Sphaerisporangium krabiense: one gene and its partner. The protein of the gene in region 2 interacts with the protein of the main gene of each other region in a pairwise test. Links are inferred from orthologs where the notes say so. Each region holds a gene or a part of one and is shown on either strand. Other genes may lie near its edges.

Region 1 (11,285 bases), on a different replicon or contig from region 2:
GCGTACGACCCGGAGGCGGCAATGCAGTACGACTACGTCATCGTCGGCGCCGGCGCGGCGGGCTGCGTGCTCGCCAACCGGCTCTCGGCCGATCCCGCCGTGCGGGTGCTCCTGCTGGAGGCGGGCGGCGCCGACCGGCGCATGGAGATCCGGGTCCCCGCCGCCTTCTCCAAGCTCTTCAAGACCCGCTACGACTGGAACGTCACCACCGCCAAGCAGGTGGAGATGTCCGGGCGCGAACTGTACTGGCCGCTCGGCAGGACGCTCGGCGGGTCGACGTCGATCAACGCCCAGATGTGGGTGCGCGGCCACCGGGCGGACTACGACGGCTGGAACCTGCCCGGCTGGTCCTATGAGGAGGTCCTGCCGTACTTCCGGCGCAGCGAGCGGCGGATCGGCTCCAACCGGGGCGGGGTGTACGGCACCGGCGGGCCCATGTTCGTCTCGGAGTTACGCGCTCCCAACGAGGTCACCCTGGCGTTCCTGCGCGCCTGTGAGGAGGCGGGGATGACCCGGCTGGAGGAGCTGAACGGCCCCTCCAACGAGGGGTTCTCCCAGACGCCGGTCACCCAGGAGCGCGGCAGGCGGTGGAGCGCCGCCGACGGCTACCTCAGGCCCGCGATGAGCCGTCCCAACCTGACCGTGCTCACCGCGGCCCCGGCCCGCCGCGTGCTGCTGGACGGCTCGGGCCGGGCCACGGGGGTCGAGTACGGCGAGGGCAGGCGGGTGACGGCCGCCCGCGAGGTGATCGTCTCGGCCGGGGCCGTCGGGTCGCCGCGGCTGCTCATGCTCTCCGGCATCGGCGACCCCGCCGAGCTGCGGGCCGCCGGGGTCGAGCCCCGGCACGAACTGCCCGGGGTGGGCCGCAACCTCATGGACCACCTGGCGGCCGGGATCGTCGTGGCGTGCCCGGCGCCGGTGACGCTGGCCTCGGCCGAGTCGCTCGGCAACCTGGCCCGCTACCTGTTCGGGCGCGGCGGGCCGCTGACCTCCAACGTGGCCGAGGCCGTCGCCTTCCTCAGGACCACTCCGCAGGAGCCCGCCCCCGACATCGAGCTGATCTTCGCGCCCGCGCCGTTCGTGGACCACGGCCTGAGCAGGCCGCCCGGGCACGGCGTCACCGTCGGCGCGATCCTGCTCCAGCCGGAGAGCCGCGGCCGGGTCACGCTGGACGGCGAGGGCGGCGTCGTGGTGGACCCCTGCTATCTGACCGCCGAGGCCGACGTGCGGCGCCTGGCCGCCGGGCTGGCGCGGGCGCGCGAGATCACCGAGACCGAGGCGCTGCGGCCGTACGCGGGGGGGCCGATGCGGCCGTACGGCGGGGAGCGCACCCAGCCCGAGCTGGCCCGCTACGCGCGCGAGACCGCCGAGACCCTCTACCATCCCGCGGGCACGTGCAAGATGGGCATCGACGACGACGCCGTGGTGGACCCTTCGCTGCGCGTGATCGGGGTGCCGGGGCTGCGGGTGGCGGACGCCTCGGTGATGCCGACGCTGAACCGCGGCCACACCCAGGCCCCGACCATCATGATCGCCGAAAAGGCCGCCGATATGATCCGCGCCTCTTGACGGCCGAAGAGATCTTGCCAACGATGGACGCGGAGGTGTGGGGGCGATGACGCTTGCTGTCACGGACATCGACCTGTCCGACATCCCCTTCTGGGGGTTGCCGCAGCACGAGCGCAACGACGCCTTCCGGCGGCTGCGCGAGCTCGACCGGCCGGCCTTCATGGCCGAGCAGCGCATCCCGTTCATCGGCGGCGGCAAGGGCTACTACGCGCTGGTCCGGCACGCCGACGTGACCGAGGCCAGCCGCAACGCGGGGGTCTTCAGCAGCGAGCCGACCTCCAACAGCATCCCGGACCTGCCGAGGTGGCTCGCGGTCTACTTCGGCTCCATGATCAATATGGACGATCCCCGGCACGCCCGCCTGCGCCGGATCGTCTCGCGCGCGTTCACCCCGCGCATCCTCCAGAAGATGGAGGAGGACGTCGCCAGGGCGGCGCGCGAGATCCTCGACGAGGCGATGGCCGAGGGGGCGGGGGACTTCGTCCCGCAGATCGCCGCCCGGCTCCCCGTCCAGGTCATCTGCGACATGATGGGCATCCCGCCGAGATATCACGACATGGTGTTACGGCACACCAACGTCGTCCTCGGCAACGCCGACGTCGAGTACACCGGCATCCGGCCCGACATGAGCCGCCTGAACGTCGCCCGCGGCATCGCCCGGCTGCTGCGCTCGGGCCACGCGCTCAACTCCCTGGCCCGCGGCCTCGGCCGCGAGCGGCGCGCCCGCCCGACCGGCGACCTGACCAGCCTGCTCGTCAACGGCGACGAACACCTGACCGCCCAGGAGCTCGGCTCGTTCTTCATCCTGCTCGTCGTGGCCGGCAGCGAGACCACCCGCAACGCCATCGCCCACGGGCTCAAGCTGTTCACCGACAACCCCGGCCAGCGCGACCTGCTGCTCGAGGACCTGGACGGCCGCCTGCCCGGCGCCGTCGAGGAGATCATCCGCTGTGCCACCCCGGTGATCCAGTTCCGGCGCACGGTCACCCGTGACCACGAGATGAACGGCCAGCGGTACGTCAAGGGCGACAAGGTGCTGCTCTACTACAACTCGGCCAACCGCGACGAGGCCGTGTTCGACGACCCCGACGTCTTCGACATCACCCGCAGCCCGAACCCGCACCTCGGGTTCGGCGGCCCGGGCCCGCACTACTGCCTCGGCGCCCACCTGGCGCGGCGCGAGATCACGGTCGTGTTCCGCGAGCTGTTCTCCCGCGCGCCCGGGGTCCACGCCGTCGGCGAGCCCGACTACCTGCTCTCCAACTTCATCAACGGCATCAAGCACATGGGCTACCGCTTCGCCTGAGCCGGCCCGCCGTCAGGAGGCCGCCACCGGGCGGATCGAGGAGAACACCGTGTTGACGTCCGGCAGCAGCTCCTTCTTGCTCGCCGGCACCGACATGTAGACGACCGCGGGCAGGTCCGCGCCCGTGCTCACCGCCGCGACCACCATCGTGGTCTTGGTCCCGCCCGCCAGCACCTGGTAGGCGACCAGGCGCGCGGGCATGCCCCCGGCCGACACTCGCTGCTCGGCCGTCTTCACGACCTTGTTGCCCGCGGGGAAGAACTTGTTGCGGGCCGCGAACGCCACCGCGCTGATCACCGGGGTCAGCTCGGCGGGATCGGAGGCGGAGTACTTGCCCGCCAGGCTCTTGGCCAGCGGGCCGGTCAAGATCTGCGCGAACACCGGCGCGCCCGAGCCGTCGGTGCCGGCGGGCACGTACTGCCGCGTCGCGAACCCGTAGGTCGCGCGCACGTGCTCGGCGCGCGTGTCCAGCTGCCACGGCCCGCCGAGCCGGGGGACGACCACGGCCGCCGCCTGGTCGGTGAGCGCGCCGGTGCGCGGGGACGCCTCGCCGGAGTACTTCGGGAGCCTGCCGATGGACTGCGGCTTGGTGCTCGCCTGCGTGCCGGACGGCGAGGCCTTGGGCTTGCCCGTGCCCGCCTTGGCGGTCGGCTCCGCCGCGGCGGAGCCGGAGGCGGCGGAGGAGCTGAGCGGGCCGGCCAGGAACGCCCACAGCAGGGCCAGCACGAGCGCGACGGCCACGGAGGCCACGAGCGCGATCAGCCACACCTTCCTGCCGTCGCCGTCCGCCTCCTCGCCGATCGCCTCGTAGTTCTCGCCGAAGACGGTGTTCCACAGCTCCTGCTGGCGCTCGGGCGGCGGCGTCTTCGGGCCGCTGATCTGGCCGGCGGTGACGAACGGCTTGTCGGGGTCCTCGGGAGTGAACGCCGGCCCCTGGTGGCGCGGCGGCTGGTGTCCCGGCTGGTGCCCGCCCCCCGGGCCGCCGGGCCGGGGGCCGCCGGGAGGCGTCGCCGGACCGGGGACGCGCATGGTGGTCTCGGTGCCCGGCGGCACGTAGGGGGGCGCCTGGGGACCGGTGTGCTGGGAGCCCATCTGCCGGGGGTCCATGTGCCGCGGGTCCATGTGCTGCGGCCCGGTGTGCTGCGGGCCGGTCTGGTGGGGGCCCGTGGGCTGCGGACCCGTGGGCTGCGGCGCGTACGAGTCCGGCGGGCGGGGCGGCTGCTGCGGGCGCGGCCCCGTCGCGGGGGCGCCGTAGGAGCGCTGGTCGCGGGCGGGCGAGGCGGGCGGCGGCGGGGGCGGGGGAGGAGGCATTTCCGGCCACGCCGGGGGGCGCGTGGACTGGCTGCTCTGCTCAGGTGCCATCGCTGGCGATCCTCCCGACGTCATGCCCGGATTGGGGGTGCTGCGCATGATCTCATGGGGTGCGGGGGTGTCCGCAGGAGAATGCGAGAATGCCCCAGGCAGCCGCAGCCCTGTCGGATCGGTCGGCGGATCCTGCATCGGCAGGCCCTCTTGCGTGAATTGCGGGCCGCGTTCCCGGCCGAACGAGTTCGCCACGGCGAAAAGAGTAAACTAAAGGGACATATGAGGTCACAACGGATCTATCACCATTAGGTAGCTGTGTGAGAATCCGGAACCTTCCTCTGGGGTGCCCCTGACCCCCGCGGGCGCGGCCCGAACGGGAGGAAGGCGCATTGCCCGCTGCGCTACCCTTGAGCTATGCGTGGCAGGACCCTGCTTCTTGGCGGGCCGCGGCGACCGAGCTGAAGACCGGTCGGCGCGGCTGCCCCTCGTGGACACGGGGGGTTTCTTTATTGGTCCGGCCATCCACGCCGAGTCAACCGAGGGACATGGGCCGTGAGTGACGAGCAGTACGATCCGCAGGCGCTGCAGGAGAAGTGGCAGGCGCGCTGGGAAGAGCTGGACCCGTACCGGGCGGGCGAGGACGCCGCCGACGAGCGTCCCCGCAAATACCTGCTCGACATGTTCCCCTACCCCTCCGGCGACCTGCACATGGGGCACGGCGAGGTCTTCGCCATCGCCGACGTGCTGGCCCGCTACTGGTTCCAGCGCGGCTACAACGTCCTGCACCCCATCGGCTGGGACTCCTTCGGCCTGCCCGCCGAGAACGCCGCGATCAAGCGGAACGCCCACCCCGCCGAGTGGACGTACGCCAACATCGACACCCAGGCCACCTCGTTCAAGAGGTACGGCGTGTCCTTCGACTGGTCGCGCCGCCTGCACACCAGCGACCCCGAGTACTACCGCTGGAACCAGTGGCTGTTCAACCGGTTCTTCGAGCGCGGCCTGGCCTACCGCAAGGGCGGCCTGGTCAACTGGTGCCCCAAGGACCAGACGGTGCTGGCCAACGAGCAGGTCGTCGCCGGCCGCTGCGAGCGCTGCGGCACCGAGGTCGTCCGGCGCGAGCTGACCCAGTGGTACTTCCGCATCACCGACTACGCCGACCGCCTGCTGGACGACATGGCCCAGCTGGAGGGCGGCTGGCCCGAGCGCGTGCTGACCATGCAGCGCAACTGGATCGGCCGCTCCGAGGGCGCCGACGTCCGCTTCGAGATCGAAGGCCGCGACGAGCCGGTCACCGTCTACACCACCCGCCCCGACACCCTGTACGGCGCCACGTTCTTCGTCGTCGCCGCCGACGCGGCGCTGGCCGAGCAGATCTGCGCGCCCGAGCAGCTGCCCGCGCTGCGGGCCTACCAGGCCGAGGTCGCCAAGCTGAGCGACATCGAGCGCCTGGCCACCGACAAGGAGAAGACCGGCGTCTTCCTGGGGCGGCACGCCGTCAACCCCGTCAACGGCGAGCGCATCCCGGTCTGGGCCGCCGACTACGTCCTGTCCGACTACGGCCACGGCGCGATCATGGCCGTGCCCGCCCACGACCAGCGCGACCTGGACTTCGCCCGGAAGTTCGGCCTGCCCGTGCGGGTCGTCGTCGAGACCGGCCTGCCCGACCCCGCCGAGACCGGCGCCGCCACCCCGGGCGAGGGCAGCCTGGTCAACTCCGGTCCCCTGGACGGCCTGTCCAAGGCCGAGGCCATCGCCCGCATCGTCCAGATCCTCCAGGAGCGCGGCACGGGCGCCGCCGCCGTCAACTACCGGCTGCGCGACTGGCTGCTGTCGCGCCAGCGCTTCTGGGGCACGCCCATCCCGATCATCCACTGCCCCGACTGCGGCGAGGTCCCCGTCCCCGACGACCAGTTGCCGGTCACGCTGCCCGACCTGCGCGGCGAGGCCCTGGCGCCGAAGGGCGTCTCGCCGCTGGCCGGGGCCACCGACTGGGTCGAGGTGGACTGCCCCAAGTGCGGCGGGCCCGCCCGGCGCGACACCGACACGATGGACACCTTCGTCGACTCCTCGTGGTACTTCCTGCGGTACTGCTCGCCCGGCTACGAGGACGGCCCCTTCGACGTGGAGCGCGTCCGGCGCTGGGGCCCGGTGGACCAGTACGTCGGCGGCGTGGAGCACGCCGTGCTCCACCTGCTGTACGCGCGGTTCTTCACCAAGGTCCTGCACGACATGGGCATGGTCGACTTCCCCGAGCCGTTCCTGCGCCTGCTCAACCAGGGGCAGGTCATCAACCAGGGCAAGGCGATGTCCAAGTCCCTGGGCAACGGCGTCGACCTCGGCGAGCAGATCGACGCCTTCGGCGTGGACGCCGTCCGGCTGACCATGGTCTTCGCCGGCCCGCCCGAGGACGACATCGACTGGGCCGACCTCTCCCCGGCCGCGTCGCAGAAGTTCCTGGCCCGGGCGTTCCGCGTCATGGCCGAGGCGGGCGCGGCCTCCCCGGCCGGCGCCGACCCCGCCTCCGGCGACCTGGAACTGCGCAAGGTCACCCACCGGACGGTCGACGAGGTCACCCGCCTGGTCGAGTCCTCCCGCTTCAACGTGGCCGTGGCCCGCATGATGGAGCTGACCTCCGCGGCGCGCAAGGCCATCGACGCCGGCCCCGGCGCCGCCGACCCCGCCGTGCGGGAGGCCGCGGAGGCGCTGGCCGTCATGCTGTCGCTGGTCGCCCCGTACGCCGCCGAGGAGGGCTGGGAGCGTCTCGGCCACGGCCCGACGATCGCGCGGGCGGGCTGGCCCGCCGCCGACCCGGCGCTGCTGGTCCAGGAGTCGGTCACCTGCGTCGTGCAGGTGGCGGGCAAGGTGCGGGACCGCCTGGAGGTCTCGCCGTCCATCTCGGAGTCCGCGCTGGAGGAGCTGGCTCTGGCCTCCGAGAAGGTGCGGCCGTACCTGTCCGGGACGCCGCGCAAGGTGATCGTGCGGGTGCCCAAGCTGGTCAACATCGTCCCCTGAGCCCCGCCGGGCGGCATGCGAAACCGCCTGAGCGTTCCCCGCGGGGACGCTCAGGCGGTGTCATGGGCTTCGTCGCGCCCGGGCGGTGGGCGCGGGGGAGCGGCCGGTGCGGCGCCGCTCGCCCGGCTCGGTCAGAGCTTGCGCAGGACCGCGGTCACCTTGCCGAGGACGGTGGCCTCGTCGCCGGGGATCGGGTCGTAGTTGGCGTTGTGCGGCACCAGCCAGACGTGGCCGTCCTTGCGCTTGAAGGTCTTCACGGTGGCCTCGCCGTCGATCATGGCCGCGACGATGTCACCGTTGTCGGCCACCGGCTGCTGGCGCACGACCACCCAGTCGCCGTCGGCGATCGCGGCGTCGATCATGGAGTCGCCTGAGACCTGGAGCAGGAACAGCGTGCCCTCGCCGACGAGCTGCTTGGGCAGCGCGAAGACGTCCTCGACGCGCTCCTCGGCCAGGATGGGGCCGCCGGCGGCGATGCGGCCCACCAGCGGCACGAACGCGGCCGTGGGGCGGGTCACCAAAGGCTCCTCCTCGCCCGGGCCGACCGGGTCGACCCAGAGCGCGGGCTCGCCGGGCAGGCGGACCTCCAGCGCGCGCGGACGGTGCGGGTCACGGCGGAGGTAGCCCTTGCGCTGCAACGCCGTGAGCTGGTGGGACACACTGGAGGTGCTGGTCAGCTGGACCGCCTCGCCGATCTCGCGCATCGACGGCGGATAGCCGCGCTGCTGCACCGAATCGCGGATCACCTCAAGGATCTTGCGCTGCCTCGGGGTGAGGCCCAAGGAGTCACGCCTGCGCACCGCGAGGTCGGTGACGACCGCGCCGCTCTCGTCTTGCTCGTTCATAGTCAACTCCTCCTCGCCGGGCGTCCCCGGACGCGCCGCCACATCAACGCCATGCCCGCCCGGCCGGCCGCCCGTCCGTGTTCCCGATGTCGCACACAGCGACAATAACGCCGTTCAAGATCGTCATCAAACAACTGTTCGAGATAATCCGAACGTGGTCGCCGGTCGGCGCATGACATCGTACGGGAGTTCGATCGATATCGTGTTCGACTTTCGCGATCTTACGCGGGTGAGGCGGGAAAGTCGATCACTTGAGCGATCTCGGTCTGATGCGTCCCCCTCTCCGGTGCTCCGGGCCCGGAGGGGGAGTCGGCGGCGCCGCGCGGCTGCGACACGCCGGTGCGGGGGTCGTTCCCCCTGATCGGCGGGGGGTTCGCGATCCGGGGTGCCGCCGACTTGCGTTCATGGTGCGGCACTCCTACGGTTGGACCACAACATCTAGTACTTACACCGTTGTCGGTAACCCATAGGTTGTGTTTCCGTCGGCGCACTGTGGGCACCCACAGTGCGCGCGCATGCCTATTTCGGTTAATCCGGAATGGGCCCGCGAGCGTGGGGCGAATACGGAAACATGGGGCGGACTTTCCTCGGGGTCGACCCGGGGAGGCCGCATTCACGAGGGTCCGGCCGGGGTGGCCGGTGGGAATCGCGAGAAAACGGAGGCGACACGTGCATTGCCCATTCTGTCGTCATCCAGACACCAGGGTGATCGACAGCCGGTCGACCGAGGACGGCGCGGCGATCAGGCGGCGCCGCACGTGTTCACAATGCGGGCGCCGGTTCACCACCCAGGAGACGGTGTTGCTGATGGTGAGCAAACGCAGCGGCGTGACCGAGGCGTTCTCCCGGGACAAGGTCATCGCCGGCGTGCGCCGCGCCTGCCAGGGCCGTCCCGTCGGCGAGGACTCCCTGGCGCAGCTCGGGCAGCGCGTCGAGGAGAGCATCCGCGCGACGGGCTCGGCCGAGATCGCCTCCCACCAGGTCGGGCTGGCGATCCTCGGGCCGCTCCGCGAGCTCGACGAGGTGGCCTACCTGCGGTTCGCCTCCGTCTACCGCGGCTTCGAGACCCTCGCCGACTTCGAGGAAGAGATCGAGCAACTGCGCGCCTCCCGGGGCGCGGACCAAGACTGAACACTTCAGACACGACCAACACGCCCGGGGAGTCCGGAGGCCGTCGGACGCCGAGGATCTCGCCGGGCGCCGGCGCCGGGGGATGTGCGCGGCGCGCGGATGTGTTCCGACATTAGGGCTCCACGGGGTCCCGGAAGGGGAAAGATCATGACGGAGACGGTGAGCGGCTCAGTGGGGCGCGGGGGCAAGCGGGCCTCCAAGGGCCTGAAGATCAGGCGCATCCACACCACGCCCGGCGTGCACCCGTACGACCAGGTGCGCTGGGAGCGCCGCGACGTCGTCATGACCAACTGGCGGGACGGCTCGATCAACTTCGAGCAGCGGGACGTCGAGTTCCCCGACTTCTGGTCGGTCAACGCCGCCAACATCGTCACCACGAAGTACTTCCGCGGGGCCGTGGGCACCCCGCAGCGCGAGACCGGCCTGCGCCAGCTCGTCGACCGGGTCGTGGGCGTCTACACCCGCACCGGCCGCGAGAACGGCTACTTCGCCTCCGAAGAGGACGCCGAGATCTTCGACCACGAGCTGAAGCACGCGCTGATCCACCAGATCTTCAGCTTCAACTCGCCGGTCTGGTTCAACGTCGGCACCGCCTCCCCCCAGCAGGTCTCGGCGTGCTTCATCCTCGCCGTGGACGACCAGATGGAGTCCATCCTCGAGTGGTACAAGGAGGAGGGCATCATCTTCAAGGGCGGGTCCGGGTCGGGGGTCAACCTCTCGCGCATCCGCTCCAGCAAAGAGCTCCTGTCCAGCGGAGGCACCGCCAGCGGCCCGGTGTCGTTCATGCGCGGCGCCGACGCCTCCGCGGGCACCATCAAGTCGGGCGGCGCCACCCGCCGGGCGGCCAAGATGGTCGTCCTCGACGTCGACCACCCCGACATCGAGGAGTTCATCGAGACCAAGGCCCGCGAAGAGGACAAGATCCGCGCCCTGCGCGACGCCGGCTTCGACATGGACCTCGGCGGCAAGGACATCGTGTCCGTCCAGTACCAGAACGCCAACAACTCCGTGCGCGTCTCCGACGAGTTCATGCGCGCCGTGGAGGCGGGCGAGGGCTTCGGGCTGCGCGCCCGGCTGAGCGGCGAGGTCATCGAGCGGGTCGACGCCAAGGCGCTGTTCCGCAAGATGGCCCAGGCGGCGTGGGAGTGCGCCGACCCCGGCGTGCAGTACGACGACACCATCAACGACTGGCACACCTGCCCGGAGACGGGGCGCATCACCGCCTCCAACCCGTGCTCGGAGTACGTCCACCTGGACAACTCCTCCTGCAACCTGGCGAGCATCAACCTGCTCAAGTTCCTGCGCGAGGACGACACCTTCGACGTCGAGAACTTCGTCAAGACGACCGAGCTGATCATCACCGCGATGGACATCTCGATCACCTTCGCCGACTTCCCCACCGACAAGATCGCCGAGACCACGCGCGCCTACCGCCAGCTCGGCATCGGCTACGCCAACCTCGGCGCGCTGCTGATGGCCACCGGCCACGCCTACGACTCCGAGGGCGGTCGCGCCGCCGCCGCGGCGATCACGAGCCTGATGACGGGCGTCTCCTACCGCCGCAGCGCCGAGCTCGCCGCGATCGTCGGCCCCTACGACGGCTACAAGCGCAACGCCGATGCCCACAAGCGCGTCATGCGCAAGCACGCCGCCGCCAACGACGGCCTGCGCGGCATGGACTCCCTCGACAAGCCCGTCCTGGCCGAGGCGACCCGCCAATGGCAGGACTGCCTGCGCCTCGGCGAGAAGAACGGCTACCGCAACGCCCAGGCGTCGCTGCTCGCGCCCACCGGCACCATCGGCCTCATGATGGACTGCGACACCACCGGCATCGAGCCCGACCTCGCCCTGGTCAAGTTCAAGAAGCTCGTCGGCGGCGGGTCGATGCAGATCGTCAACCAGACCATCCCTCGCGCGCTGCGCAAGCTCGGCTACCAGCCCGAGCAGGTCGAGGCCATCGTCGAGTACATCGCCGAGCACGGCCACGTGATGGACGCCCCCGGCCTGCGCGCCGAGCACTACGAGGTGTTCGACTGCGCCATGGGCGAGCGCGCCATCGCGCCGATGGGCCACGTCCGCATGATGGCCGCCACCCAGCCGTTCCTGTCGGGCGC
Region 2 (11,181 bases):
GCGTAGGTGCCGAGCATGATGCGGCGCTTGACCTCGGGGCCGAACCCGGCGGCGCGGGTGAGGGCCATGACCTCCTCGGCGCTGCGCGAGCCGTCGTCGCCGGCGCGCAGGCCGTAGCGCATGCCGTCGAACCTGGCGAGGTTCGAGGAGCACTCCGAGGGGGCGATCAGGTAGTAGGCCGGGAGCGCGTAGCCGAAGTTCGGGCAGGAGATCTCGGCGACCTTGGCGCCCATCGACTCCAGCAGCTCGACGGCCTCGTGGAAGCGGGCCAGCACGCCCGGCTGGTAGCCCTCGCCCCCGAACTCCTTGACCACGCCGACGCGCAGCCCGGCGACGTCGCCGTGGCGCGCGGCCTCGACCACCGGCGGGACCTCGGCGTGGATGGACGTGGTGTCCATCACGTCGTGGCCGGAGAACGCCTCGTGCAGCAGGGCGGCGTCAAGGACGGTGCGGGCGAACGGGCCGGGGGTGTCCAGCGAGGACGCGAAGGCGATGAGCCCGTACCGCGAGGAGCCGCCGTAGGTGGGCTTCATGCCGACGATGCCGGTGACGGCGGCGGGCTGGCGGATCGAGCCGCCGGTGTCGGTGCCGGTGGACAGCGGGGCCTGGTAGGAGGCCACCGCGGCGCTGGAGCCGCCGGAGGACCCGCCGGGGATGCGGCCGAGGTCCCACGGGTTGCGGGTCGGGCCGTAGGCGGAGTTCTCGGTGGAGGAGCCCATCGCGAACTCGTCCAGGTTGGTCTTGCCGAGGATCACGAGGCCCGCCTCGCGCAGGCGCGCGGTCACGGTCGCGTCGTAGGGCGGGCGGTAGCCTTCGAGGATCTTGGAACCGGCCGTGGTCGGCATGTCCGTGGTGGTGAAGACGTCCTTGTGGGCGATGGGCACGCCGGCCAGCGGGCCGAGCTCCTCGCCGGCGGCGCGGCGGGCGTCGACCGCGCGGGCCTGGGCCAGCGCCGACTCGGCGGCGACGTGCAGGAAGGCGTGGACCTGCCCGTCGACCTCGGCGACGCGGTCCAGGTGGGCCTGGGTGACCTCGACGGCCGAGACCTCGCCCGAGGCCATGAGCGCGCCGAGCTCGGCGGCGGTCTTGCGGGTGAGACTCATGCCTCCTCCCCGAGGATGCGCGGGACGCGGAAGCGGTCGTCCTCGACGGCCGGGGCGGCCGCCAGCGCCTGCTCCGGGGTCAGGCTCGGCCGCGTCTCGTCGGGACGGTAGACGTTGGTGAGCGGCAGCGCGTGCGAGGACGGCGGGACGTCGTCGGTGGCGACCTCGGACACCCGCGCGACCGCGCCGATGATGGCGTCGAGCTGGGTGGCGTAGTGGTCGAGCTCGGCGTCGTTCAGCGCCAGCCGGGAGAGCCGGGCGAGGTGAGCGACCTCGTCGCGGGTTATGGCGGACATGAGTCGTTAACCCGTTTCATGGATGGCAATCGGACAGTGACATCATCCTAGGGCGCGTGACCGAACGTGGCCGAACCATTAACCTCCGTTCGGCCGGACTGGACCCTCCGCCGCGCCACGGGCGCCCGGCCAGGGGCTAGCAGGCCGTCACCTCGGCGGATCCGCGGCGGTCGTAGGAGTCGGGGGCCCCGCCCATGCGGGCCCGCAGCCACCCGGTCGCGTCCTCGGCGGGCATCGGCTCGGCGAACCGCCAGCCCTGGGCGGCGTCGCAGCCCATGTCGCGCAGGCGGCGCGCGACCTCCTCGGTCTCCACGCCCTCGGCCACCGACCGCAGGCCGAGCGAGCGGACCAGGTCGACGATCGAGCGGACGATGCGCTCGTCGTCCATCGACTTGCCGAGCTGCTGCACGAACGAGGCGTCGATCTTCACCTCGCACACCTGGAGGCGCTGGAGCCGGACCAGCGAGGAGTACCCGGTGCCGAAGTCGTCCAGGGACAAGGGGATGCCCAGCTCGACCAGGGCGTGGACCGAGTCGGAGGTGTACGCCTGGTCGGTCATCAGGATGCGCTCGGTCACCTCGAGCTGGATCGCCCGCGGCGGCAGGCCGAGGCGGTCCAGCCCGGCCTCCAGCGTGTCCGGCAGCGCGGAGTCGAGCAGGTCGCGGGCCGAGACGTTGATCGAGATCGGCACCTCCAGCCCGGCGTGCCACCAGTCGGCGGCCTGCTCCAGCGCGGCGTCGATCACGTGCTGGGTGATCTGGTGCATCAGGTAGGACTGCTCGGCCAGGGGGATGAAGTCGGACGGGGAGATCGGGCCGCGCTCCGGGTGCCACCACCGCAGCAGGGCCTCCACCCCCTCGACCATGCCGGAGGCGAGGTTCACCTTGGGCTGGTAGTGCAGGCGCAGGTCGCTGCCGCCGACGGCCCTGCGCAGGTCGCCGAGCAGGTTGAGCCGCTCGGGCGAGTTGCGGTCCTTCTCGGCGTTGTAGACCTCGACGCCGGTGCGGCCCTCCTTGGCGAAGTACATCGCGACGTCGGACCGCTGGAGGAGCAGCTCGAAGTCGGGCGCGTGGTCGGGGTAGAGCGCGATGCCGACCGAGGCGTCCATGTCGAAGGTCATGCCCTCCAGGCGCACCGGCTGGGTGAGCGCGGCGCGCAGCCGCGCGGCGACCTCGCGGGCGGCCATGGCGTCCCGGACGGTCGGCAGCAGGACGGCGAACTCGTCGCCGCCGAGCCGGGCCACCACGTCGCCCGGCCGCACGCTGTGGGTGAGGCGGTGGGCGACGATCTGCAGCAGCCGGTCCCCCACGGGGTGCCCGAGCGTGTCGTTGACCTCTTTGAAGCGATCCAGGTCGAGAAGCAGCAGGCCCACCCGCGTGTCGTCGCGGGCCTCCGCCAGGGCCTCCTCGGTGCGCAGGATCAGCAGCTTGCGGTTCGGCAGGGACGTCAGGCCGTCGTGCATGGCCTGGTGGTCGCGGCGCACCGACATCGAGGCGGTGAAGTACATGGTGGCCAGCGGCGCCACGAACAGCGGGACCAGCGCGGGCGAGCGGCTCATCACGACCACGACCAGCGGCGCGAGGCCGAGCAGCGCGGCGTAGACCACGCTCTGGTGTCCGATCGTGGTGCGCAGCACGCGGGCCAGCGAGCGGCGCTCGTGCAGCGCGACGGCCCCGCAGACGAGCACGCCGCGGACGGCGAAGTAGGCGAGGGCGGCGAGCGCGACCGCCGTCATGTCGACGCCCTCGGGCACCCAGGGGACGGCCGGGCGCGGATGGTGCCCGAACAGGCCGAGGACCACCCCGGCGGCGGTGGACGCCAGCGTGACCTGGGCCACGTTGAACGCCACGCGGTGCCAGGCCCTGCGGTGGGACAGGCCGCTCACCACCAGGGCGAGCCCGTGGATGAGCACGGCCACCGAGAGGCCGTAGTAGAGCAATATCGCGAACGTGAACATGGTCGAGGTGGCGGTGCCGCCGACCAGGCGCGAGGTGGAGACGACGAGCGGGCGGAGCTCCCCGAGCACGACCAGCACCACCAGCACCCAGAACAGCGAGGTGCGCGCCAGCGTGACGAGTTCCCAGACACCGAGCCGCACCTCGGCGACGCCCAGCGCCGCGAGCCCCGTGACCACGACTCCCGTGATGTAGGTCCAGAGCGGGGAGAACGGGCGCGGTGCGGTGTCGCGTGTGTCGGATGGGTCCGTCATAGGCAAGTAAACCCCCAAGAGGTCACTATGGGAGGGTACGGCCTTTGGGCCACTTCGCGAAACCGGTTGGGCACGTTGCGTCACCGAATATTTCGGGACCTCGTGTTCTGTCACCCTTCCGCCGGCTCCCCCAGCCGGTCCGGATCCCGTGAAATGCCCCCTGGAACCCTCCACAAGAGTCCACACGCGGTTTGACCCGCACTTGACCATTCTGATTCACCGGCGCCCGCGCCGCGCGGCTTCCGCGCAGGTGTCCAGGTTCGGTAGGGCCGCGCGAACCCTCCGACGACGGCGGGCCGGTCCCCGCACGGCCCCGGGGTCAGCGGGGGGCGGCGGTGTGGCGCAGGCCGTCCATGAGCAGGTCGAGCATGCGGGCCGCCTGGTCACGGCGCTCCCGCGCCGCCATGGAGAGCCCGGTCAGGCTCGCCAGGACGTCCTCGGGCAGCACGTCCTCACGGACGGTCCCCGCCGCGGCGCCGGCCCGGAGCAGACTCGTCACGGCGTCCGTCATGCGGGCGCGGCTCTCGGAGTAGGGGTCGCCGCCGGAGGCGATCACCGCGCGCAACGCGTCCGCCATCTCCCGCTTCTTGGTGGCGTAGTCCACGAAGAAGTCCATCCAGGCCCGCAACGCCCGGTCGGCCGGCATGGACTCCAGGAGCTCCGCCGCGGCCCCGCACAGGCGGGCCAGTTCCTCGCGGTACACGGCCTCCACCAGGGCCTCGCGCGTGGGGAAGTGCCGGTACAGCGTGCCGATGCCGACGCCCGCCTTCTTGGCGACCGCGTCGAGCGTCACCTCCGGCCCGTCCTCGGAGAACACGCGCGCGGCGACGTCGAGCAGGCGGTCGCGGTTGCGCCGGGCGTCCGCGCGCAGGGGTCGGGCGCCGCTGGGCTCCACGGTGTTCCTCCTGGTTCCTCCTGGCCTGACGGCCGATCTCGTGGCCGCCGGTCATGACCCGGACCGCCGGCGTCCGGACGGCATGCCCCGGCTTGCCATCCGGAGGATCCTCCGCTTAGAGTCGGCTCTATCGGAGGATCCTCCGGATAGCGTCATCGTACCGGGACCACCCGCGCCGATCGCCACCCTTCGACCTCGCCGGAGGTCCGGATCGGGCCCTCCACCGGCACCCATCGACCGCTCAGACGGGAAAGACCATGGCCGCACGCGTCACCACACCCTTCACCGCCTCGTCCACCGCCGCCGAGGTCGTGGCGGGCGTCGACCTCACCGGCCGACGCGCCGTCGTGACCGGCGGCGCCTCGGGGATCGGCGTCGAGACCGCCCGCGCGCTCGCCGGCGCGGGAGCCGAGGTCACGTTGGCCGTCCGCGACACCGCGGCGGGCGAGCGCACGGCCGAGGACATCACCGCCACCACCGGCGGCGAGCGGGTGCTCGTGGCGCGGCTCGACCTCACCGACCCCGCGTCCGTCGCCGCCTTCACGGCCGCGTGGGACGGCCCGCTGCACATCCTCGTCAACAACGCCGGCGTGATGGCCACCCCGGAGACCCGCACGCCGCAGGGCTGGGAGCTGCAGTTCGCCACCAACCACATCGGCCACTTCGCCCTCACCACCGGCCTCCACCGGGCGCTCGCCCGCGCCGGGGGCGCCCGCGTCGTCTCGGTCAGCTCCAGCGGCCACCTGCGCTCGCCGATCGTCTTCGACGACATCCACTTCCGCGACCGCGAATACGAGCCCTGGTCCGCGTACGGCCAGTCCAAGACGGCGAACGTCCTGCTGGCGGTCGAGGCCACCAGGCGCTGGGCCGACGACGGCGTCACCGCCAACGCGCTGATGCCCGGCGGCATCCGCACCCGCCTGCAGCGCCACGTCAGCGAGGAACAGCTGGAGCGCATGCGGGCCGCGTCCGGTCTGCGGCAGATCAACTGGCGGACCCCCGAGCAGGGCGCCGCCACCTCCGTGCTGCTCGCGGCCTCTCCCCTGCTCGACGGCGTCGGCGGGCGCTACTTCGAGGACTGCCAGGAGGCGGAGCCGCACCGGCCCGGCGGCGAGCGCAGGGGCGTCGCGGAGTACGCCCTCGACCCCGAGGCCGCCATCCGGCTGTGGGAGGTCACGACGGACATGCTGGACGCGTGACCTCCGGCCGTCAGCCGGCGCTCGCGGCGCTCTGTTCGGCGCTCTCCTCGGCGCTCTCCTCCGGGGCCGCCTCCGGGGCGTCCTCCGAGACCGGGACCACGGCGTCGGGGCCCTTGTCGAGCAGGACGCGGAAGTTCTCCTCGTCCAGGATGGGGACGCCGAGCTTGAGCGCCTTGTCGAACTTGGATCCGGCGTTCTCGCCGGCGACCAGGAAGTCGGTCTTCTTGGAGACCGAGCCGGTCACCTTGCCGCCGCGCGCCTGGACGGCCTCGCCCGCCTCGTCACGGGTGAAGCCCTCCAGGGTGCCGGTGACGACGAGCGTGAGGCCCGCGAGGATCTGCGAGCCCTGCCCGGTGGGCGGCTCGTCCTCCATGCGCACCCCCGCGGCCCGCCACCGGTCGACGATCTCACGGTGCCAGTCCTCGGCGTACCACTCGCGGATCGACGCGGCGATCGTCGGGCCGACCCCCTCGACGGCGGCCAGCTCCTCCTCCGACGCGCCGAAGACGCGGTCGAGGGACAGGAACGTCGTGGCCAGGGCCTGCGCCGCGGTGGGGCCGACGTGCCGGATCGACAGCGCGATGAGCACCCGGGCCAGCGGCTGCGACTTGGCCCGCTCCAGCTCCGCGAGCATGTGCTCGGCGTTCTTGCTGGGCTCGCCGTTCATGTTGGCGAAGAACGTGACGACCTTGGGCTCGCCGGTCTCCGGGTCGGTCTTCGGCAGGCCGGTGTCCTGGTCGCGGACCACGGACTTGATCGGCAGGAGCTGCTCCATGGTGAGGTCGAACAGGTCGGCCTCGGTGCGCACCGGGGGCTCCTGCGGCGGCAACGGAGCGGTCAGCGCCGTGGCGGCGACGTAGCCGAGCCCTTCGATGTCGAACGCCTTCCGCCCGGCCGCGAAGAAGATGCGCTCGCGGAGCTGGGCGGGGCAGGACCGGGCGTTCGGGCAGCGGATGTCGACGTCCGCCTCCTTCATGCGCCGCAGCTCGGTGCCGCACTCGGGGCAGTGGGTGGGCATGACGAACTCGCGCTCGCCGCCGTCCCGCAGCGCGGTGACCGGCCCGACGATCTCGGGGATGACGTCCCCGGCCTTGCGCAACACGACCGTGTCGCCGATGAGGACGCCCTTGCGCGCGACCTCCGAGGCGTTGTGCAGGGTGGCGCGCTCGACCGTGGACCCGGCCACGACCACGGGCTTCATCACGCCGTACGGCGTCACGCGCCCGGTGCGGCCGACGCCGACCTGGATGTCGAGCAGCTTGGTGTTGACCTCCTCCGGCGGGTACTTGAAGGCGATCGCCCACCGGGGGGCCCGCGAGGTGGAGCCGAGCTGGCGCTGCAGCTCGATGCGGTCGAGCTTCACCACCACGCCGTCGATCTCGTACTCGGTGTCGTGGCGGTGCTGCCGGTAGTTCTCGATGAACTCCTCGATCGCGGTCAGGGTGTCCACGACCTTGTAGAGGGGGCTGACCGGGAGCCCGAAGTCGCGCAGCCGCTCGTACACGCCGGACTGGGTGGCGGGGAGCGGAGCCGAGCCCTCCCACACGCCGACGCCGTGCGCGATCATCTTCAGGTCGCGCTGGGCGGTGATCCGGGGGTCCTTCTGGCGCAGGGACCCGGCCGCCGAGTTGCGCGGGTTGGCGAACGGCGGTTTGCCGGCGGCGACGAGCTGTTCGTTCAGCTTCACGAAGCCGTCGACGGTGAGGTAGATCTCGCCGCGGACCTCCAGCAGGTCCGGCACGTCGTCGCCGTGGAGGCGGTGCGGGATGTTGGCGATCGTGCGCACGTTGGCCGTGACGTCGTCGCCCACCCGGCCGTCGCCGCGCGTGGCGGCCCTGACCAGCCTGCCCTTCTCGTAGACCACGGCGATGGCCAGGCCGTCGATCTTCAGCTCGCACAGGTAGGGGGCCGGGTCGCGTTCGAGGAGTCGCTCGGCCCTGGCCTGCCAGGCCGCGAGGTCGGCGTCGTTGAACGCGTTGTCGAGGCTCTCCAGACGCCGCAGGTGGCGCACCGGGGTGAAGTCGGTGGAGATGGGCGCGCCGACCTTCTGCGTCGGCGAGTCCGGTGTCACGAGGGAGGGATGCGCCTCCTCCAGTTCCCGCAGCTCGCGCATCCAGGAGTCGTACTCGCCGTCGCTCACGGTGGGCGCGTCGAGCACGTAGTAGCGCCAGTTGGCCTCCTCGGCCAGCTCGGCCAGCTCGGCGTGGCGGTCCAGCGCGGACACCGGAACGCCCTCCACCTCGGCAGTCATGCCGTCTCCCCTCGTTCGTGCGGCCCAAGGAGAACGCTACGGGCAGCGGCGCGTGCTCGCGTCCGCGGATCGGCGCTCTACCTGGGCAATCGTTACCTCCACCATGCCATCCCGCACCGACATTTCCCCACGAAACGGACCCGTGCCGCAACAGGCGATCCCGGGCGCCGTCCACCCGGGATCGCCTGAAGAACCAGGGTGTCCGGCAAAGACCGGGACAACCACTATTTGCCGACTTATCAGGCTTTCGTGGTCAGCCGCCCTGGGACCACACGCCCTCCCAGTGCGAGCACTTCCCCGTGACGCGGGCCGAGGTGCCCCGGCACACCTTGGCGGACGAGGTCAGCATGTACCCGGCGTTGATCCGGAAGGACCGCGTCCTGGACTGCGAGCAGTTCTTGTACGTCGCGGTGCGCCACTTGCCGCGGTCGGTGAGCCACTTGATCTTCAGCCAGGTGCACGTGCGGGCGCCGCCGCCGTCGTACACGTCGCCGCTGATCCGCAGGCCGGACCGCGTCGTCCGGATCTCGCCCGACGCCCAGCCCTTGAAGTCCGTGGACGCCGTGGGCCCCCACTCCCACCTCTCGGCGGCCGTGGCCGTGCCGGCCGCGGCCCCCGAGGTCGACACAGAGGCCGGCACAGAGGCCGACGCGGAGGCCGCGGCGGGCAGGCCGAGGCCGAGGGCCGCGGCGGTGGTGAGGCCGAGCAGGACGCGAAGACCGCTGCGCATGACTTTCTCTCCCGGATTCCTGGGTCGTTCCACGACTCCCAGGAATAGGGCACGCCGCTTGCGAGGCACTTGAACCGCACTCGCGGGAGACGGCCGGCTCAGTCCCGTTCGTCCTCGGGGTCCTCGCGCAGCACGCGGGCGGCCTCGCGGCACCGGGCGAGCGCGGCCCTGGCGTACCCGGGCGAGGCGCCGGCCAGCCCGCACGACGGGGTGAGCACCACCTGGCGCGCCAGGCCGGCGGGCGCGAAGCCGAGCCTGCGCCACAGCTCGACGGCCGGCCTGGCCACCACGCCGATGTCGGGCAGCCGGGAATCCGTGCCGGGCACGACGCCGAGGAACAGCGCCGTCCCCCGGTCGATCGCCTCGCCGATCTTGTCCTCGTCCCTGCGCCGCAGCAGCCCCGCGTCCAGCGAGACGCCCCGCACCCCGGCCGAGCGCAGCACGTCGAACGGCACCTCGGGCGCGCAGCAGTGGACGACCGTGAACACCTCGGGCGGGAGCACCGCGCGCAGCCGCTCGGCCGCGATCGGCGGCTCCACGGCGGCCAGCCGCCCGAACCCCGAGGCCGTCGGCACCGTCCCGGCGAGCGCCCCCGGCAGGCCGGGCTCCTCCAGCTGGACCACCACCGTGGCGCCCGGCACGCGCGACCGCACGGCGGCGATGTGCGCGGCGAGCCCCTCGGCCAGCGACTCGGCCACGTCGCGGACCGCGCCCGGGTCCGCCAGCGTGCGGTCGCCGTAGCGCAGCTCGACGGTGCCCGCGAGCGTCCACGGCCCGCAGACCTGGATCTTCAGCGGGCCCTCGTACCCCTGGGCGACCTCCTCCAGGCCGTCGAGGTCGCGGGCGAGGTGTTCCCTGGCCCTGCGCAGGTCGCGGCCCGGCCTGTCGGTGAAACGCCACCCGGACGGCTGGACCTCCACCGGCAGGTCGACCAGCAGCGACGCCGTGCGCCCCACCATGTCGGCGCCGACGCCGCGGTCGGGAAGCTCGGGCAGGTACGGCAGATCGGGGACCTCGCCGAACACCGTCCGCAACGTCTCGACATGGTCGGCGCCCGGGTGGGAGCCCACCCCCGTCGCGCTGGCCTCGCCCCACGGAAACTCGCTCACAAGCCGCAAGCTTAGGGACTGCCGGGCGATCGGGTGACGCGCCCGCCGCGGGAGCCGTCCCGTGCTGTTCAGTCCTGTCCAAGCCGATTACAAGAGCGGCCCCATATTCCTTGGACCACCGGGCCGACCCCCGGGAACGCCGCCGGGGCGATCCGGCGGCCCGTGAAGGTTCGACGAAAGGAGGGGTGAGCGTGGACCAGAACGAGACGACCGGGCAGGTGCTCGGCGACGAGGAGCTGGAGCAGCTCAGCGGAGGTCAGAAGCCGGAGGTCTCGATGGGCCTCTACATCGACCCGCCGGGCATCTGCGTCTCGGTGTGAGTCCGGCGCGCCCGCCACGCCCGGCGGGCGCACGCTCCGCACCGAGACCGGCGGCCCGCCGTACCCGGCGGGCCGCCGATCCGTTCACACAAGGGCCCGGGACGGGGTCGCCGCCCCGGGCCCGCCCGTCGCGGTCCGCCGTACGGCGACCCGGGCCAGGGAACGCCAGGAAGGGGAGGACGGGTGTCCGGACGGGCCCGGCGCCGCCGCGTCCCGGTGGTGCGGCAGAACACCATGACGGACTGCGGGGCGGCCTGCCTGACGATGGTCCTGCGCCACCACGGGCTGCGCACGACGCTCCGCGAGGTCGGCGGCAGGGTCGGCCTGTCCCGCGACGGGACGACCGCACGCGCGCTGGTGGCCGCCGCCCGCGAGTACGGCCTCGCGCCGGTCGCCATGCGGATCGCCCCGGACGGGCTCGGCCGGCTGGCCCTGCCCGCCATCGCGCACTGGAGGTCCGGCCACTTCGTGGTCGTCGAGCGCCACGGGCGCCGGGGTGTCGAGGTCGCCGACCCGGCACGGGGCCGCCTGCGGCTCACCCACGAGGAGTTCGCCGCCGGCTTCACCGGCGTCGTCATCGTCCCCACGCCCGGCCCCGGCTTCCGTCCAGGACGGATCGACCCGCCCGTGCGGCCCTGGCGGCGGCGCATGCTCCTGGACGCGCTGCGCCGCTCGCGCGGCCTGGTCGCGCTGATCGTGCTCGCCTCGGTGCTGCTCCAGGCGCTCGGCCTGGTGCTGCCGCTCGGCTCGGGACTGATCGTCGACCGGGTGCTGCCGTCCGGTTCCGCGGACCCGCTGCCGTTGATCGGCGCCGGCGTGGCGGTGGCCGCGGGCGCCCAGCTCGCGCTGGGCCTCGCGCGCGTGCGCATGCTGGCGGCGCTCCAGACGCGCGCCGACCGCCACCTCACCACCGAGACCGTGCGTCACCTGTTCTCGCTGCCGTACCGGTTCTTCGCCCTGCGCGGCACCGGCGACCTGGTCGCCAGGGCCGAGGGCGTCACGGCGATCAGGGAGCTGGCCACCGGCCAGGTGCTCCCCGCGATGCTGGACGGCCCGCTCGCCGTCGTCT

Evidence for each region.
Region 1: the proteins of ligA (region 2) and leuS interact in binary tests that used the Escherichia coli proteins (3 or more experiments, as listed by UniProt). The link is inferred for Sphaerisporangium krabiense from one-to-one orthologs.

What each region holds. Positions count from the first base shown.
Region 1 is NZ_JACHBR010000002.1:137,051-148,335, forward strand. The notes cover bases 4,361-7,463. They hold leuS (leucine--tRNA ligase), read left to right. Parts: upstream 4,361-4,732; coding sequence 4,733-7,195; downstream 7,196-7,463. Other genes in these bases: lexA (transcriptional repressor LexA), read right to left, coding at 7,327-7,463. Outside these bases: BJ981_RS28720 (GMC family oxidoreductase), read left to right, coding at 22-1,569; BJ981_RS28725 (cytochrome P450), read left to right, coding at 1,616-2,875; BJ981_RS28730 (hypothetical protein), read right to left, coding at 2,888-4,237; more of lexA, read right to left, coding at 7,464-8,040; transcriptional regulator NrdR, read left to right, coding at 8,710-9,171; BJ981_RS28750 (vitamin B12-dependent ribonucleotide reductase), read left to right, coding at 9,319-11,285.
Region 2 is NZ_JACHBR010000001.1:3,953,062-3,964,242, reverse strand. The notes cover bases 5,334-8,332. They hold ligA (NAD-dependent DNA ligase LigA), read right to left. Parts: upstream 7,954-8,332; coding sequence 5,713-7,953; downstream 5,334-5,712. Other genes in these bases: BJ981_RS17505 (hypothetical protein), read right to left, coding at 8,207-8,332; BJ981_RS17515 (SDR family NAD(P)-dependent oxidoreductase), read left to right, coding at 5,334-5,702. In the rest of the region: Asp-tRNA(Asn)/Glu-tRNA(Gln) amidotransferase subunit GatA, read right to left, coding at 1-1,103; Asp-tRNA(Asn)/Glu-tRNA(Gln) amidotransferase subunit GatC, read right to left, coding at 1,100-1,399; BJ981_RS17525 (putative bifunctional diguanylate cyclase/phosphodiesterase), read right to left, coding at 1,536-3,608; BJ981_RS17520 (TetR/AcrR family transcriptional regulator), read right to left, coding at 3,928-4,503; more of BJ981_RS17515, read left to right, coding at 4,761-5,333; more of BJ981_RS17505, read right to left, coding at 8,333-8,683; BJ981_RS17500 (methionine synthase), read right to left, coding at 8,782-9,792; BJ981_RS38245 (hypothetical protein), read left to right, coding at 9,984-10,112; BJ981_RS17495 (peptidase domain-containing ABC transporter), read left to right, coding at 10,296-11,181. UniProt on the Escherichia coli protein: DNA ligase that catalyzes the formation of phosphodiester linkages between 5'-phosphoryl and 3'-hydroxyl groups in double-stranded DNA using NAD as a coenzyme and as the energy source for the reaction.